2 linked regions of the Planctopirus limnophila DSM 3776 genome follow. The protein of the gene in region 1 binds, or shares a complex with, the protein of each later gene. Links are inferred from orthologs where the notes say so. Each region holds a gene or a part of one and is shown in the gene's direction. Other genes may lie near its edges. The genes, in order: dnaB and dnaG.

Region 1 (7,511 bases):
GTTGGGCAAGCTCAATGAAACTGTCCTGCGTCAGATGGTCATTAACCATCCCCAGGTTGTCTTTGATGCCATGGTGGATGCACTGTCGCATGACGGAGCCATTCACAGCCCTGAACAGCGTCAGGATCCTATGGGGATGCGTGATGACATGGGGCCACGCGGTGAGAAGCCCACTGATTTTGAATAATTTTACTGTTATAGACCTGTTAGTTCACGGGTCAGTCAGCGATTGTTTGTCAGGACAACAAAGCCAGTCAGTCGTTTCCTATCGGATGTCGGGGTCGCCAATCATGGCCAGTTTCAACCGTGTCATTCTGATGGGTAACGTGACTCGCGATCCTCAGGTGAGATATACCACCGGCGGGATGGCAGTCACTGAACTGGGGCTGGCCGTGAACAGGCAGTGGTACGATAAAGCGTCGAACCAGAAAAAAGAGGAAGTCACTTATGTTGACGTAACTCTCTGGGGGCGACAGGCCGAAGTTGCTGGTGAGTATCTGGCCAAGGGGCGACCTGTCTTCATTGAAGGTCGTTTGCAACTGGATACCTGGGACGATAAAGAGACCGGGCAGAAGCGATCCAAGATGCGAGTGGTGGGTGAAACTCTCCAGTTGCTGGGTTCTCGTGATGGCGGATCTGCTGGTGGGCGAGGAGAATCCTCATCCCGGGGAGATTCTGGCTCTTTTGAGGGTGGTCGCGGTGGACGTGGTTCCTCACGGGATGGCGGACAGCCTGCACCTTCTGAATCGATGGGCAGTGATTACGGTGATTTTGGCGGTGGTGATGACGACGTGCCTTTCTAAGGCCATGCGTTAACCTTGTAAGCGTTCTGTCGGTCAACACAGTGTTCTGTCGGTCAACTCAGTCGAGATTTGAGATTAATATTTCGATGGTCGTGTTGAAGTGATTCCCAGTCATGGGCCTGTCTGAATCAGGGCAGGCTTTGAGGTTTACTGGGCCAGCTTGAACAGGCCAATCAAGTCAGTGAAAGAAGTGGCAGTCATGGGTCGTGCAAACGTTACCGCCTCCGGGATGTCCCGAGTTTCCCGTCAGGTTGAGCTTCTCCTGGTGGAATCGGTGGAATCATTGGGCGAACAGGGCGAGATCGTTAAGGTCCGACCCGGTTACGCTCGAAATTTTCTGCTTCCACAGGGGTTGGCAACGGTTGCGACTCCTGAAAACAAGCGAGCTGTTGAACGTCATAAGCAGAATCTGGCTGAACTCCAGGCCAAGCGTATGGCTGATCTGCAGAAGTTGGCTGAAGCGGTCGGCAAGTACAGCGTCACTCTGGAAGCAAATGCCAACGAAGACGGTCATCTGTTCGGTTCGATCCTGGGTCACGACATCAGCAAGTCGCTGAAATCGGCTGGTTATGCCATCGAAGCCGATCAGGTTCGTCTGGATGGGCCACTCAAAGAACTGGGTATGTACACAGTCAAGATTCATATTTACGGTGAAATCAAGACTGATGTTAAGGTTTGGGTTGTGCCAGCCGTCAAGAAGTAATATCAACTCAGCTTTTCAAATGATGCCGGGCGAAACTCGATTTTGCGGCACCACGAAATTTAAAACACCCAGGTATTCCCTGGGTGTTTTGTTTGATGTCGGGGAAGATCGGCGGCAAGCTTCTGGTGAATGGTTGTTACGAGGTCGATCCGAGATCGAATGGTCAAGGGAAGTGCCATGGCCACTGAATTTTCGCGATCAGAGAAATCACGAGTCAAACCGACGGCTTCAGATTTTGCGGGTCATGTGCCGCCGCAGAACCTGATTGCTGAGAAGAGTGTTCTCGGGAGTATTCTGCTTCAGAGTCGAGCCTTTGACGAAGTGGCCGACTTCCTGCTGGCGGATCATTTCTATCATCACGGCCATCAACTGATCTATGCCGCCATCAAGGCGATTGTTGAAGACAACAAGCAGCCAGTTGATCCAGTGACTGTCGCCGAGCATCTGGATCAGAAGTCGCAGTTAGAAGATGTGGGTGGTATTGAGTACCTGATGGAGGTGCTCGAGACGGTACCGCATGCTGCGAACGTGAAAGGTTATGCAGAGATTGTGCGCGATCGCTGGATTCAGCGATCATTGACTGACGCCTGCACCGAGGTGTTGCGGGATTGTTACTCGGGTTCGGATGATACCTCGGAGGTGCTTTCACGGGCTGAGCAGAAAATTTTCGGTATTCTGCAGGAGCAGGAGCGCAGTTCGCAGATCGACATGAACACGATCATGATGCAGACGTTGCATCGGATTAACGCGAGGTTTGATCGCGAAGGTGTGATCAGCGGTCTTTCGACTGGATTTCTGGATCTGGATCGCCAGACGAACGGGTTTCAGGCGGCAGAACTGATCATTCTCGCAGCCCGCCCCAGTATGGGTAAGACCGCACTGGTTTGTAATCTGGCGGAAGCGGTCGCCACCAATGGCAATACCGTGCTGGTATTCAGTCTGGAACAGTCGAAGCTGGAACTGGCTGAGCGATTTTTGTGTATCAGGGCACGGCTGGATGGTCACCGGTTGCGTAAAGGGGATCTTGATCAGGCCGAGAAACATGCCTTGATGACGGCTTCTTCGGAATTGAGCCGGGTGCCACTGTTTATTGATGATGCTCCCGGACGGACAGTGGGGCAGATCAGTGCGATTGCCCGCAGGCTCAAACGAAAGAATCAGTTGGGTCTGATTATCATCGACTATTTGCAGCTGATTGAACCGGAAGATAAGCGGGCGCCGCGTGAGCAGCAGATCGCGCAGATCACCCGGCGGTTAAAGGGAATCGCCAAGGAAAATGAGATTCCAGTGATTGCGCTGTCACAGCTCAACCGGGGAGTGGAACTTCGAGAAGACAAACGTCCGAAAATGGCCGACCTGCGAGAAAGTGGTGCCATTGAGCAGGATGCAGATATCGTCATGTTCCTCCATCGACCCGATGCTTATAACCCGGAAGATCAGCCAGGGTTGGCCGAAGTGATCGTGGCCAAACACCGCAGCGGGCCGACCGGGATCGTGCGGCTTACATGGCGAAGGGAATTCATGCGTTTCGAAGACTACAGTGCAATGGATGCTCCGGATATTGCGTTCTCTGAGTAAGTGAGAGTCGATATGCCCCTCGAAGCGGATGCGGTGCGATTTCTCGAACAGCTCAATGCTCTCCATCTGCCACCTGTGAGTGAACTGGGTGCAGTGGCGATCCGTAAAGCTCAGTGGGAAGAGGCAGCGCCTGCAGCATTTGCGGCCGATGATCGTTTTGAGATGATTGAGGATGTGTGCATCAATCGAGAAATGCAGCTAATTTCACGTGAGGTGGTGGGATCCTCACCAGTCAGACCGCTTGTGAGCGATGATAATCAACTCGCTTTACGCATCTATCGTCCCCATGCGGCTTCCGGGCATATCTGTCTGTATTTTCATGGTGGCGGATGGGTGATTGGGAGTGTTGTTTATTTTGATTCGCTGGTGCGGGAATTGGCACTCGCCAGTGGAATGACGATTGTTTCTGTTGAATATCGGCTTGCGCCGGAATTTCCGTTTCCTGCGGCGACAATTGATGCCGAACTGGCTGCCCGCTGGGTGTGTTCGCAGCTTTTGCCGGGGCAGAAGTATGCCGTGGCTGGTGATAGTGCGGGTGCAAACCTGGCGACTGTGCTGTGCCAGATGTTGCGTGATCGTGGGGAGCATCTGCCAGCGGCTCAAGTTCTGTTTTATCCGGTGACGGATGCCAACTTTGAGAGCAGCAGTTATGAAGCCTATCGGGCTGGGTATTTTCTCAGCCGGGAAGATATGAAATGGTTCTGGTCGCTCTACCAGCCCCAGGTTGCTGAGAGACGTCATCCCTATGCTTCACCGCTGCAGGGAAATCTTCGAGGTTTGCCGCCAGCGCGAATTTGTGTCGCCGGTTATGACCCGCTCTATGATGAGGGAACTCTCTATGCGGATAATTTGCAGGTCGCCGGGAATGACGTGGAGTTTGTGGAGTATCCGGGAATGATTCACGGATTCGTCAAACGCTTTACGGAGTTTGCCTCAGGTCGGCAGGAGATCATCGCGGCGGGTGACTACCTGCGTCGCAAGGTTCAATAAGGATTATTGACTGCAACTTGGTAAAAGGATCAATCGGGAGTCAGGCGATTCCAGCGGTTGCTGAGTGAGAAGGCCTCTCTGGGTGCAGGGGCAAAATAGATTTGCGGTAATCGCGTGATCGTTGTTCCGGCGATGACCACGATGGTGACGATGCTGACCTCTGTCACCAGCTGAGTGATCCAGCCTGCGGGGAAATTCAAGCTGATGAAGCTGGCTGTCGAGCCCAGTGCTGTCGCGAGCGGCAGGCTGATGATCCATTGCCATGGTTGATTGATTGGTGCCGAGTGCCACCAGATGAGACCGGCCATCAAGAGTGTGCAGGTGATGGTCTGCAGGCCCATACGGTTCGAATCAGACAGTCCGTCGAGTAACAATCCCATGCAGGCCGCTGCCAGAAGTGGAGCCGAAGCCGGAAGTCCACAACGGCCCCAAAGTACCATGAGACCTAAACCTAGCGCGGGAAGAATGAATCCCTGCCAGAGATTTTGAGCCACGGGAAGTACGCTGGCCTGGTCGTTATGGTCAGGAGCCAGACTCATCAGACAAGGAATCAGATAGGCCACACACAAGAGAGCCACAAAGGATAGCAAACGCTTCATGGCAGAACTCCCTCTGATGAGGGACTGTCATTCTCGAAACGGGATGAATTGGGACGCAGGCGCAGGATGCTCAGCTGTGCAGGAAATGGTGGCGATGGAGTGGAAGCTGTGGTCACCACTGAACTGGAAGAGACATATGGATCTGACGTTGTGAAGGAGGGATGGAGATACTCCGGTGTGACCTGAACTTCCCAGTAACGATCTTCTGCAGGTAATGTGGCTTTGGTAATCGTTCCCAGGAAGAGTGGTCGATTGAGAAGACCATCGTCTTCCAGTGAATAGACTTCATCTCCGACACGCAGGCCAATGTTGTCAGAGATTTTCTCAAGACGACATGTCTGGGTGCCATCTCCCGCGAGAATCGTTTGCGTAAGAATTGTGGGCTTCTGAGAAACTGTCGAGTTTTCACCCTGGCGAACCACCATGGCCCGGCAGCGAAATCTGCCATGAGTGACTGGTAGAAAAGTGCTCGTCCAGTTGCCGACTCGCTCCACTTTGCCAACTACGACCAAACCGGCTGTCAGTACGAGATCGGCCGGGGCGATGTTGTGATCATGGCCAAGATCCAGCAAAGGTTCGGAAGATTTCACGACCCAGGCCGACTCTTCGATTCCTTGCCGACTTCCCCGTGCGATGATGGCGCCGGATTTCCAGTTTCTGGAAAGTTCGCTGCCCAGCAATGTGGCTTCGATGAGATCTGCTACGAAGAGTCTTCTGCTGCCGGCGCGAAGTCGAGAGGAGTTCGATGTCTGTTCGAAATCGGCATGTTCAAAGCTTATGGGAACAATCCGGGAAGACTGTGGGCTGATGCTGCTATCGGGATGGAATGATTTGCTGGTGTGAGATGGTGTAAGTAGTAAGGCTGTGAGCCGGTGGGTTTTCTCGCGTTCGCGTTCGAGTTGCTGCCCAAGTATGGAAGCTGTGTTTTCGGATAAGTCAACAGCTTGCAGATCGTGAGAAGTCGAACGTTGAAATAAGCCCGTCAGACGGCGGGAAATGGGGGCGGCCAGATGAACTTGAAGTTCCCGCAGGATGAGACAGCCGGGGGCTACCACATCCCGAGCTGTTGTTTTCCACGCACTGGTCATGCCCGCTGGAAGTAATGGAACAAGTAGCGTCAGGATAACCAGTAGGGCCTGCGCAGGGCTGAAGTGAAGTGGATTGAAGAAGCGTCGATCATTCAATCGCAATAGGCCTTGAAACGAGATTGCTGACAGTCAGTTTTTCGAGAGGCGTGGAGTCGTAAAGAGCAGCCCCTGTCGATTAACTGTTGTGAATGCTGAACAGTGACGATTGCCATTCGTTAAGATGTTCGCTGCAGATGGACAGACCACGAACGACGGTTTGTTCAGGATCTTCAGCAATCAGAACGGGGATGGCCAGTTGCTCGCTGAAGAAGTCGTCTAATCCGGGAAGCAGGGCACTGCCACCAGCGAGCACCATGCCGGTATCGGCGAGGTCGGCCACAAGTTCTGGCTGGCATTGTTCGAGGACCTGTCGAATCCCGGAAAGGATCTTCGCCAGTGGGGCCATGATGGCCTGGCGAACCTCACCTGTGGTCACGAGGACTTTACGCGGCACGCTGCTCATCGCATCGAGGCCATTGACTTCGGTCGCTCTTTCACTGGTCTGGAGAGAGGCTGAGCCCACTTCGCGTTTGAGATTTTCTGCTGTCTGACGGCCGATTTTCAGGCCAAAACGCTGCTTCATCCAATCGACAATCGCGTCGTCGAAAGTATCACCGGCAATACGAGTCGAGCAGGAAGCCACGGTCTCTCCCAGGCTGAAGATGGCGACTTCCGTGGTGCCGGCTCCGATATTGCAGACCAGGCTCGCCAAGGGTTCGGAAATCGGCATTCCGGCACCAATGGCTGTGGCTTTCGCGGATTCGAGGAGATAGATCGAACCGGCACCAGCGCGTTCGGCAGTCCCAAAAACAGCTCGACGTTCGACCGATGTGATCGATTGCGGAACAGAGACGAGGACACGAGGTCGAAACCCGGGTGATTGTTTGGCCGCTTTTTGGACGAAGTGCCGCAGCATGGCTTCGCAGAGTTCGAAATCAGTGATGACACCATGACGAATGGGTCGAACTGCCGAGATCGAATCGGGAGTTCGGCCAAGCATCTGCCGGGCCAGTTTTCCCACGGCGGCACCGCGCCCAAGAATTTTTCGAGAGCCGTTCTGAAGAGCGACGACTGTGGGTTCGTCGAGCACGATCCCTTGATTGAACAGGGCAATGCGTGTGTTCGCACTGCCGAGATCAATCGCGAGGTCGGGACTGAGCCACTGCCGTAACCTGTGGAGCATGATTCACTTTGCGAACGATATCAGAGGTTGACGGAAACCGATTGGCGACTTGCGTTTGTTAGCGCCTCGGAGAGCCTGCGAGCGGGGCATTCTGCAGAATGACAGGCTGCCACGACTGAGCCTTGATCACATCGGTCGAGAATCGATCTTCAAAGGCTCGAACTCCTTTGAGACCAACCGGCTTACCAATCTGATCCGCGAGTTGAATCATGAGTTCATCGGAAGCTTCGACGTAGGCGAGGAGTTTGCCATCGGTCGTGGTAATTGCGAGTGGAGGAAAGTCGATGGGGCGTGGCTGAACTTTCTTGAGGACACCTGCTCCATCAAAATTGGGAATGGAAGCTCCCTGGGAGGCGGGCCTGGCTGTGGCTCGGATCGGGACTGAAGCCGTCATGTTCTGAGCATTTGCCGGGGTGATGGCACTGGTCGCTTGAGGACCTGTGGCTTGTGAATTTGCAGGAACCTGATGATTCACGGGTTGAATGGCGCTGCCGGGAGGCACCATTGAGTTTGAGGGCGCAAGGTGAG
Region 2 (7,493 bases), 3.1 Mb from region 1 along the record:
CAGCAGGCTGTTCGGCGAATCTCATCACGAGGGTCCTTGACGAGTCGCTGCAGCAGGTCAAGTTTTCCGACAAGATCGTCGCGATTGCCGAGTTGAAACTGCGCCACAATCGCGGCCTGAGCCTTGGCCACATCCTGATCAGAAAGTGATTTGGAAAGGCTTTTCAGGGCTTGATCTGCCAGCTCGGCTGATGTTTTGGGATCTTTGGGTTTATCAACCAGTTGTGCGGCCAAATCGCGTCCACCAACCAGAATACCACCGCCGACACCGGGTGCAGCGCCTTCTCGTTTGAAGAGTGATTCGGTCGCCTTGCCCAGAAATAGCAGCGAGAGGCTGGTGGCTGGCGAAAGTCCGGAAGAATCACGCCAAGAGCCATCGGTCGCCTGATTCTGAATCAGCCAGCGGGCACCGGCGTCGTACCAGTCAACACCGGCAATTTCTTCTTTCGCAGACAAAGCTGCGTACCGCTCAATCGCGTAGAGGTAATAACAGGGAAAGTCAGCCGGCATCCCACGCTGAGCCAGGCGTTCGAGTGCGCGAAAGTTTTTGTCAATGCTGGCATCGAGAACTGACAATTCGAGACGGGTCGGCCTTACGACCACCACAGCCTGATTTTCTTCGGGAGGAGCTTCGGGTCTGACAGGTTCGAGAACTCCAAAACGCTTGCCAATCGAGGCATCGAGGCGACGAGTTTTACCAGCGGCAGTTTTTCCGAAGAGAATCAGTCGAACAACCTGCAAGCTCCCGCCAGCCGCTGCTGTCATGGTGGCCTTGGTTTCCGTCGCACCTGTGGCTGTGGGATGATAACCCGAGCCGCCATCGGCATTTTGTGTCTGCTGGTGCCATCTGGCGGCGCCTTCCCAGGCGTCTGTCGGAATCGTCACTCCGGCTCGATAGGCAGCCCAAAGTCCTAGTACGCCATATTGCGAAATACTGGTGTCGCCATAAATGTCAGTCTGCGAAGGGTAATACCATCCTCCGTGGGCTTTCTGCTGAGCAATCAGATAGTCAGCAATCAGGTTTAAGCTCGGTTTATCGCTGAGATCGCCAGCCGCTTCGAGCAGCATCGCATCGACTGCAGCCGAATAAATGTGGTGCGAGGCAGGCAGATAGCGATTACCTCCGCATCGTTTACGCACATCGGCCAAGGCGTCGGCGACCTTCTTGTCACTCAGATCCGAACCTGATTTCAGCAGTGCATAGCCCGTTAAAGCCAGAGAGGCCTGATCGTCAGCACTTGTCTGAAGGAACGTTCTGGCTCGCTTGATCGCTGTCTGAACTTCGCGAGATTGAACCGTCAGCTTGGCGGACGGTTTGTCATCGGCTGAATTCGCCTGAGGGAAGGAGGTGATGAGAAAGCAGCCAACTGTCAGCCATTTCAGGACAACAGGGCACCACCCACTGTCTTTCAAATGTTGAAAAGGTGGTGCAGCCATTCGTCGCCTCTTTAGAAATTTACTTGGTGCAAAGCTGCTGATACGACGAGCCTGTCGATCTGTGATGTCATGTCAAGGTCGCGGTATTGCACCGTTATATCTCTGAACTCTGATCATACGGCTCCACGCCTGACAGGCAACCAGCGGTTTCAGCAACAAAAACGTATTCTCAGGAGTGAATCAGCAAGAGTGACTTCGTAGCAGTTCACCAGTCCGAACGCATTCCTGAAAACCAGGTGTCCAGTCTGGTTGGGGCTTTGACATCCTGAGAGTAGAAGCTCATACCTCTTCTCAAGGGGATGGGCTTATTCGTATTATTCGGAGGCAATAAGAACGTCACAAGTAATTGTTTTGAAATAGCTTATGTCTTGCATATCAGGGCTTGCGGGGGATTGCTATGGGGATGAACATCATTCCTGAGGTTATTGTTACGGAGCTTGCGACGCGAAGAATCAGCAAAGAACATGGACTGCAGTCCACTTGACGTGACGGTTTTTCCGACGATGATCCCTGTATTGGGATTCCAGTCTCTCGATGGAGGATTATCGATTCGAAGAGAGTTCTGGAAATGGACCGGCTGAACATGAGGTGATGCCGATCCATGATAGTTGGTTGGGCAGGTTCTGAGACAATATTTCTTAGCTTGAGCGACTTGTTTCCTCTTCAATTCTGAATGAGTGCTTGTGAACTCAAGAAAAGGGATCATCTCCTGAAATCTGGCCCAAGGTATTTTTGAGAGAAATGGAGTTCTCGCGAAGAGTGTGAAAAGACGATGCCCAGACTGCCAGGTTCTGAAACTGGATTTAGAATTTCAGAAACTGGAATGATGGGTTGTCAGCCATGAAACTCAGTCGATCTTTGTACCAAGCTCGACTCCAGCGGATCATCAACGCATGGCCAACTTCCGACGGATTCAGAATTGCTGTGCTGATTTCTCGACAGCTTCTCGGCAGCAGCCTCAGATCGGAAAACGTCCCGCAGACGATTGGAGGCACCTGACCTCTGACTGGTTGGCAGACCTCTGGCGGAAGTTGTTTCCGCAAATGATCCCTATCCCGATCCGCACGAAAGAAAATCCAGTCCCTACCCGCCGCCCGGATGGAGTTGCACGCTCTGGTTCAGTGGTTTGGCCTTAACAAGATTCCAACTGATCACTGGGAGATTTCCCACGATGACTTGGATCTCTTCGTTTTTTGAATGGTTCTTCAAGCGGTCAGTGGCGTGTGTTGAGGTTTTTCCGCAGCCAGGTTGCTTGAAATTTACGGGATGGATTTGAGTGAGTTCTGCGGGCCAGCCAACAGTATCCTGGGATGAAATCAAAGAGCAGGTGCGTGCTCGGACAGATATTGTCCAGCTCATCGGCGAAACGGTTTCTCTCCAACCTGCCCGAGGTGGTCGCACATTTCAGTGTCTTTGTCCTTTTCACGATGACCACAATCCTTCCATGCAGGTGAATCCGGAGCGGCAGACCTATCGCTGCTGGGTGTGCAATGAAGGGGGAGACTGCTTCTCGTATGTGATGAAGCACGACAATCTCAGTTTTCCGGAAGCGTTGACTTTACTGGCTGAAAAAGCAGGGATTGAGCTGCCACGCCGCAGTCGAAACGAAGCCGGCTTTGGGGAATCCTCAGGTCCGAAAAAGAGCGATCTGTTTGATGTTCTCGTGTGGGCTTCTCGCGAGTTCCAGCAATGTTTGAAGAGTTCTGCGCTCGGGGCACCGGCCAGAGAATATCTGGCTTCGAGGCAGCTCAAACCCGAAATTGTCGAGCAGTTTGCGCTCGGCTATCACCCGGACGACTGGCACTGGCTGCAGGAGCGGGCTCGTGGCCGTTTCTCCGTTGATTCTCTCGCCGTTGTGCGCCTCGTGGGGGCTCGAGATAACGGCCCTGGCCATTATGACTTTTTTGTCGACAGGCTGCTCTTCCCGATTTGTGATGAACGCAGCCGACCAGTCGCGTTCGGCGGCCGGATTATTCCCGGTCGGCCCGCAAAGGAAGATGCTCCCAAATATTGGAACAGCCCGGAGAGCCCGCTGTTTTCCAAAAGCCGTCTCTGTTATGGCCTCGATCAGGCACGGGAGGCGATTCGCCGCACGGAGACTGTCGTGGTGACAGAAGGCTATATGGATTGCATCAAAGCCCATCAACATGGGCTGAAAAATGCCGTGGCGACATTAGGCACAGCACTCACTGAAAACCATGTCCAGGTATTGAAGCGTTTAGCCCGAAAATTTGTGTTGATTTATGACGGTGATACTGCCGGATTGAATGCTGCCGAACGTTCGTTGCCGCGATTTCTGGCTCAAGACGTCGATTTACGAATCTTGACGCTTCCGGAAGGTCTCGACCCTGACGAATTTCTCGAAGCGAAGGGGTTGGCGGCTCTCGAACAGGCGATTCAGGAAGCTCCCGAGGCATTGGAGTTCAAGCTCCGCCGATCAATTGAAAGGTTTGGCACCGGAAGTGTGGATGCCCGTCAGCGTGTGACGGATGAACTGCTGGAAACCATGGCTCTTTCGCCAGGACTTGCGGGTTCTGTCCGTGAGAGAAATCTGCTTTCCAGGCTCACTTCCCGGCTGGGATTGAGTGAATCGCTCCTGCAAAAGCGATTACGCGACCTGCGCGTCGAACAGCGCTTCAAGAATGTTTCTCAGCCTCCCCGAAAAGTTGATCCAGCCGAATCATCGATCATTGACGACGAAAGACCGCTTCAGGAGCAGGTCAATTCGCTTCAGAGATCGACCGCCGGAGACGATCTGCTGGAAAGCGAGTTCTTCCGCCTGTTGCTCCAATCACCGGATGATTTTCTATGGGTAAGCCAGCGAGTTGGTTCCGACGACTTCCATCACCCTGCATTCCGGCACCTGTGGTGTGTGTGCCTCGATGTGGTCGAACATGGACTGTTGCCGTCGTTTGAACTTTTGTTGGCACAAACCGAATCACCCGCCCTCAAAGGACTTCTGGCGTGGCTGGGAGAAAGCCACCTGAGTGCGGCTGAACTGCTGAGCCTCCAGGAATCGGCCGGAGTGATAGCGTCCACCAGCGAGCTGGAAAACTGGGCAGGTCAGCCAGGTTCAGCGGGTTCTGTAGCCGACCCAGGAGTTCGACGGCACTTACTCAGCCAGTTGACAGACCGATTGGTGCTCCGCAGAGAACTGAACTTGCATAAAGCACGCCGTATGGAACGTGGAGAGGCCGGGGCGAAATTGAATCCGTCAGCGAAAGATGTTTTGGCACAAGCCATGCTTATTCATCGAAAACGAGCCGGGGGCATGCAGAACAATCCCCACGAATCACCTTCCGGGGCGTAGAATTTTTGAGACGTGAGATTTTTTGAAGAAAATCAGAGATCAGGAAGTGCCGCACTTGAACCCGTTTTGCAACAGGAATTACCAATTTGCAGAACTTGCAACATCAGAACTGCTTGCAACTTCCGAACAGACGGAAAAGTGAAGATCATAATTCAGAAGTTCAATTCAACTCGATCCGACAGTGCGAAAGGGAGGATTCATAATTCGCTGACATGAAACGATCTGTCTCTCTCAAGCAATAGATAGAGAGAACGGGTTGGCATCGCCAAAGATATTCTGTCAGTCCACTAAGGACAGGCTTCGATCCTCACTGATATAAACATAACGAAAGCTGGTGTTTTGTGTTGATCGAACCTGTTGCTACTTAGAGAGTTCGTTTGATTTGACCGTGTGATGAACGCACGGTGCGATTTTCCAGGGATGGGTCATGTCTGAGGGGGATGTTCGGCAAAACAAACATTGAGCAGCAGGCATGTGGCTCTTGTTCCAAAAATCAGTGGACAAGTTGATGCAGCGTGTTGGTTACGGGTTGTCGGGCATCCATGACACATGATGTGGAATTGAGAACTCTCTGGAGGGAGGCAAAACCTCCAGAGTTTGTCGTTCAGCATCACAAGTTGGAAATAACATTCGGGTTTGTCCCGAATCATGACCAGTTGAGGAGAATTCTGTGCATCGACTTGATCAAGGCCTGCATGAGTTAATTGTTCGTGGGAAAAAGCAGGGCTTTCTGACGTATTCACAGATCAACGACTATCTTCCGGATGAAGCGATGAATCCGGAGAAGCTCGACGAGTTGCTGGGATCGATCTGGGAAGAAGGTCTCAAGATCGTTACCGATGACCAGGTGGGGATGATTGTCGAGGAGAAGAAGAAGCCGCGGACTCGTGCCAAGAACGGCAAGGAAGTTGTCGTCGAAGAAAAGTCGAAGAAGATCGACGACCCCGTGAGAATGTATCTCACTCAGATGGGTGAGATTCCCCTGCTGACTCGTGAGAAGGAAATCTCTCTCGCCAAAACCATCGAAGTGACTCGCAATCAGTTTCGCGAAGAGCTTCTGGAATGCGATTACGCACTGAAGATGGCATTCGATACGCTCTCGAAGGTCAACAGCGGAGAATTGCCTTTCGATCGCACCATTAAAGTCAGTGTGACCGAATCCAAAGAGAAGAACCAGATTCTGGGGCGCATGCCTCACAACCTGAAGACGATTGAAAACCTCCGTAAGCAGGCGATTGGCGACTTCGAGAAATCGATTGATGCCAATGCCTCTTCCGATGAGCGTAAAGAAGCTGAAAAGCAGCACCTCAAGCGTCGCCGCAAGATGGTCAAGCTGATTGAAGAACTCAGCCTGCGAACTCAGCGTCTACAACCCACCATGAAGCGGCTGGAGCAGATCTCCCGCCGGATGTGCGACCTGCAGCGTCAGATTGACAGCCTCAAGCACCTGAAAAGTGCTCGCGACGAACGTGCCAATATCCACAAGGAATTGCACGATCTGATGATGATGACGCTCGAAACGCCCGAAGGACTTCGTCAGCGTGTCGAACGAGTTCGCGAACGCTTTGCCAAATACGAACAGGCAATGCGTGATCTCTCGGGTGGTAACCTGCGACTGGTTGTTTCGATTGCCAAGAAGTACCGCAATCGTGGTCTCTCCTTCCTCGATCTCATTCAGGAAGGGAACACCGGCCTGATGCGTGCCGTCGATAAGTACGAGTATCGCCGGGGCTACAAATTCAGTACTTACGCGACATGGTGGATCCGGCAGGCGATTACCCGTGCGATTGCCGATCAGGCCCGCACGATTCGTATTCCTGTCCACATGATCGAAACGATGTCCAAGCTCCGTAAAGTGGCCAAAAAGCTGCTTCAGGAGATGGGCCGCGAACCAACCCTCGAAGAAACCGCTGAAGCCGCTGGTGTTTCTCTCGAAGAGACTCGCCGCGTTATGAAGATTTCGCGTCATCCGATTTCGCTGGATCGTCCGGTGGGCGAAAGCGAAGACAGCTACTTTGGTGATTTCATCGAAGACGACAACACCGAAAGCCCTGTGATGGCCGCCACACAGGAGATGCTCAAGGACAAGATTGATAACGTCCTCAAGACGCTCACTTACCGTGAGCGGGAAATTATCAAGCTGCGATACGGTCTTGGTGACGGCTACACCTACACTCTTGAAGAAGTCGGCCGCATTTTCAAAGTCACTCGTGAACGTGTCCGCCAGATTGAAGCCAAGGCTGTTCGCAAATTGCAGCACCCGGTGCGCAGCAAACAACTAAAGGGTTTCCTCGATGGCCTGATGATTGCCGTCGCCAAATAGCGAGTCGATTTCAGCCTGTTGAACGTATTTTCCGATGATACTCAGGCCGCAGAAGTGATCCCTTCTGTGGCCTGAGCTTTTCGCTGGGCGTGATTTCCCACTTTACGAGTAATCAGTCCCTGTCGGGAAATCTCTCAAATCTTGGAAGCCTTGCAGGAAAGTCAACACGGCGCCCAGTTGCTACAATTTCGGCATGGCAACCTCATTGGATCTTCCGCAATCTCGCACGATTTTCTGGCCGGCTGTCTTCACACTGGCACAGCGCGAAGTCATTCGTTTCTTGAGGCAGCGTTCGCGGCTGATTGGTGCACTGGCCCAGCCCATCCTGTTCTGGATTCTCTTTGGGGCAGGTCTGCGAGGTTCGTTTCAGTCGAACGACGGCGCTTCATTTCAGGCCTATTTCCTGCCGGGTGTGGCGGTCATG

What was found.
Region 2: the proteins of dnaB (region 1) and dnaG are in contact, whole or in part, in a crystal structure (PDB 2R6A), measured with the Geobacillus stearothermophilus proteins. The link is inferred for Planctopirus limnophila DSM 3776 from one-to-one orthologs. Residues at the interface, in WP_033016901.1 of Geobacillus stearothermophilus: Ser13, Glu15, Ala16, Gln18, Glu91, Leu92, Asp94, Ala95, Val96, Pro97, Thr98, Ala99, Ala100, Asn101, Tyr104, Tyr105, Ile108; in WP_049624496.1 of Geobacillus stearothermophilus: Lys456, Leu457, Leu458, Pro459, Ala460, Asn463, Ala464, Leu467, Leu535, Leu536, Ile537, Ala538, Gln544, Glu545, Asp548, Tyr549, His552.

The regions. Positions count from the first base shown.
Region 1 is NC_014148.1:3,396,917-3,404,427, reverse strand. Bases 965-3,883 are described here. They hold dnaB (replicative DNA helicase), read left to right. Parts: upstream 965-1,683; coding sequence 1,684-3,084; downstream 3,085-3,883. Other genes in these bases: PLIM_RS13480 (alpha/beta hydrolase), read left to right, coding at 3,097-3,883; rplI (50S ribosomal protein L9), read left to right, coding at 1,003-1,506. In the rest of the region: rpsF (30S ribosomal protein S6), read left to right, coding at 1-187; PLIM_RS13495 (single-stranded DNA-binding protein), read left to right, coding at 291-803; more of PLIM_RS13480, read left to right, coding at 3,884-4,074; PLIM_RS13475 (hypothetical protein), read right to left, coding at 4,104-4,673; PLIM_RS13470 (rod shape-determining protein MreC), read right to left, coding at 4,670-5,857; mreB (rod shape-determining protein), read right to left, coding at 5,937-6,983; PLIM_RS13460 (SH3 domain-containing protein), read right to left, coding at 7,042-7,511. UniProt on the Escherichia coli protein: The main replicative DNA helicase, it participates in initiation and elongation during chromosome replication. Travels ahead of the DNA replisome, separating dsDNA into templates for DNA synthesis.
Region 2 is NC_014148.1:271,569-279,061, forward strand. What follows is about bases 2,329-5,229. They hold dnaG (DNA primase), read left to right. Parts: upstream 2,329-2,712; coding sequence 2,713-4,746; downstream 4,747-5,229. Also shown: PLIM_RS01075 (HEAT repeat domain-containing protein), read right to left, coding at 1-1,436; RNA polymerase sigma factor RpoD, read left to right, coding at 5,417-7,069; PLIM_RS01100 (ABC transporter permease), read left to right, coding at 7,263-7,493. UniProt on the Escherichia coli protein: RNA polymerase that catalyzes the synthesis of short RNA molecules used as primers for DNA polymerase during DNA replication.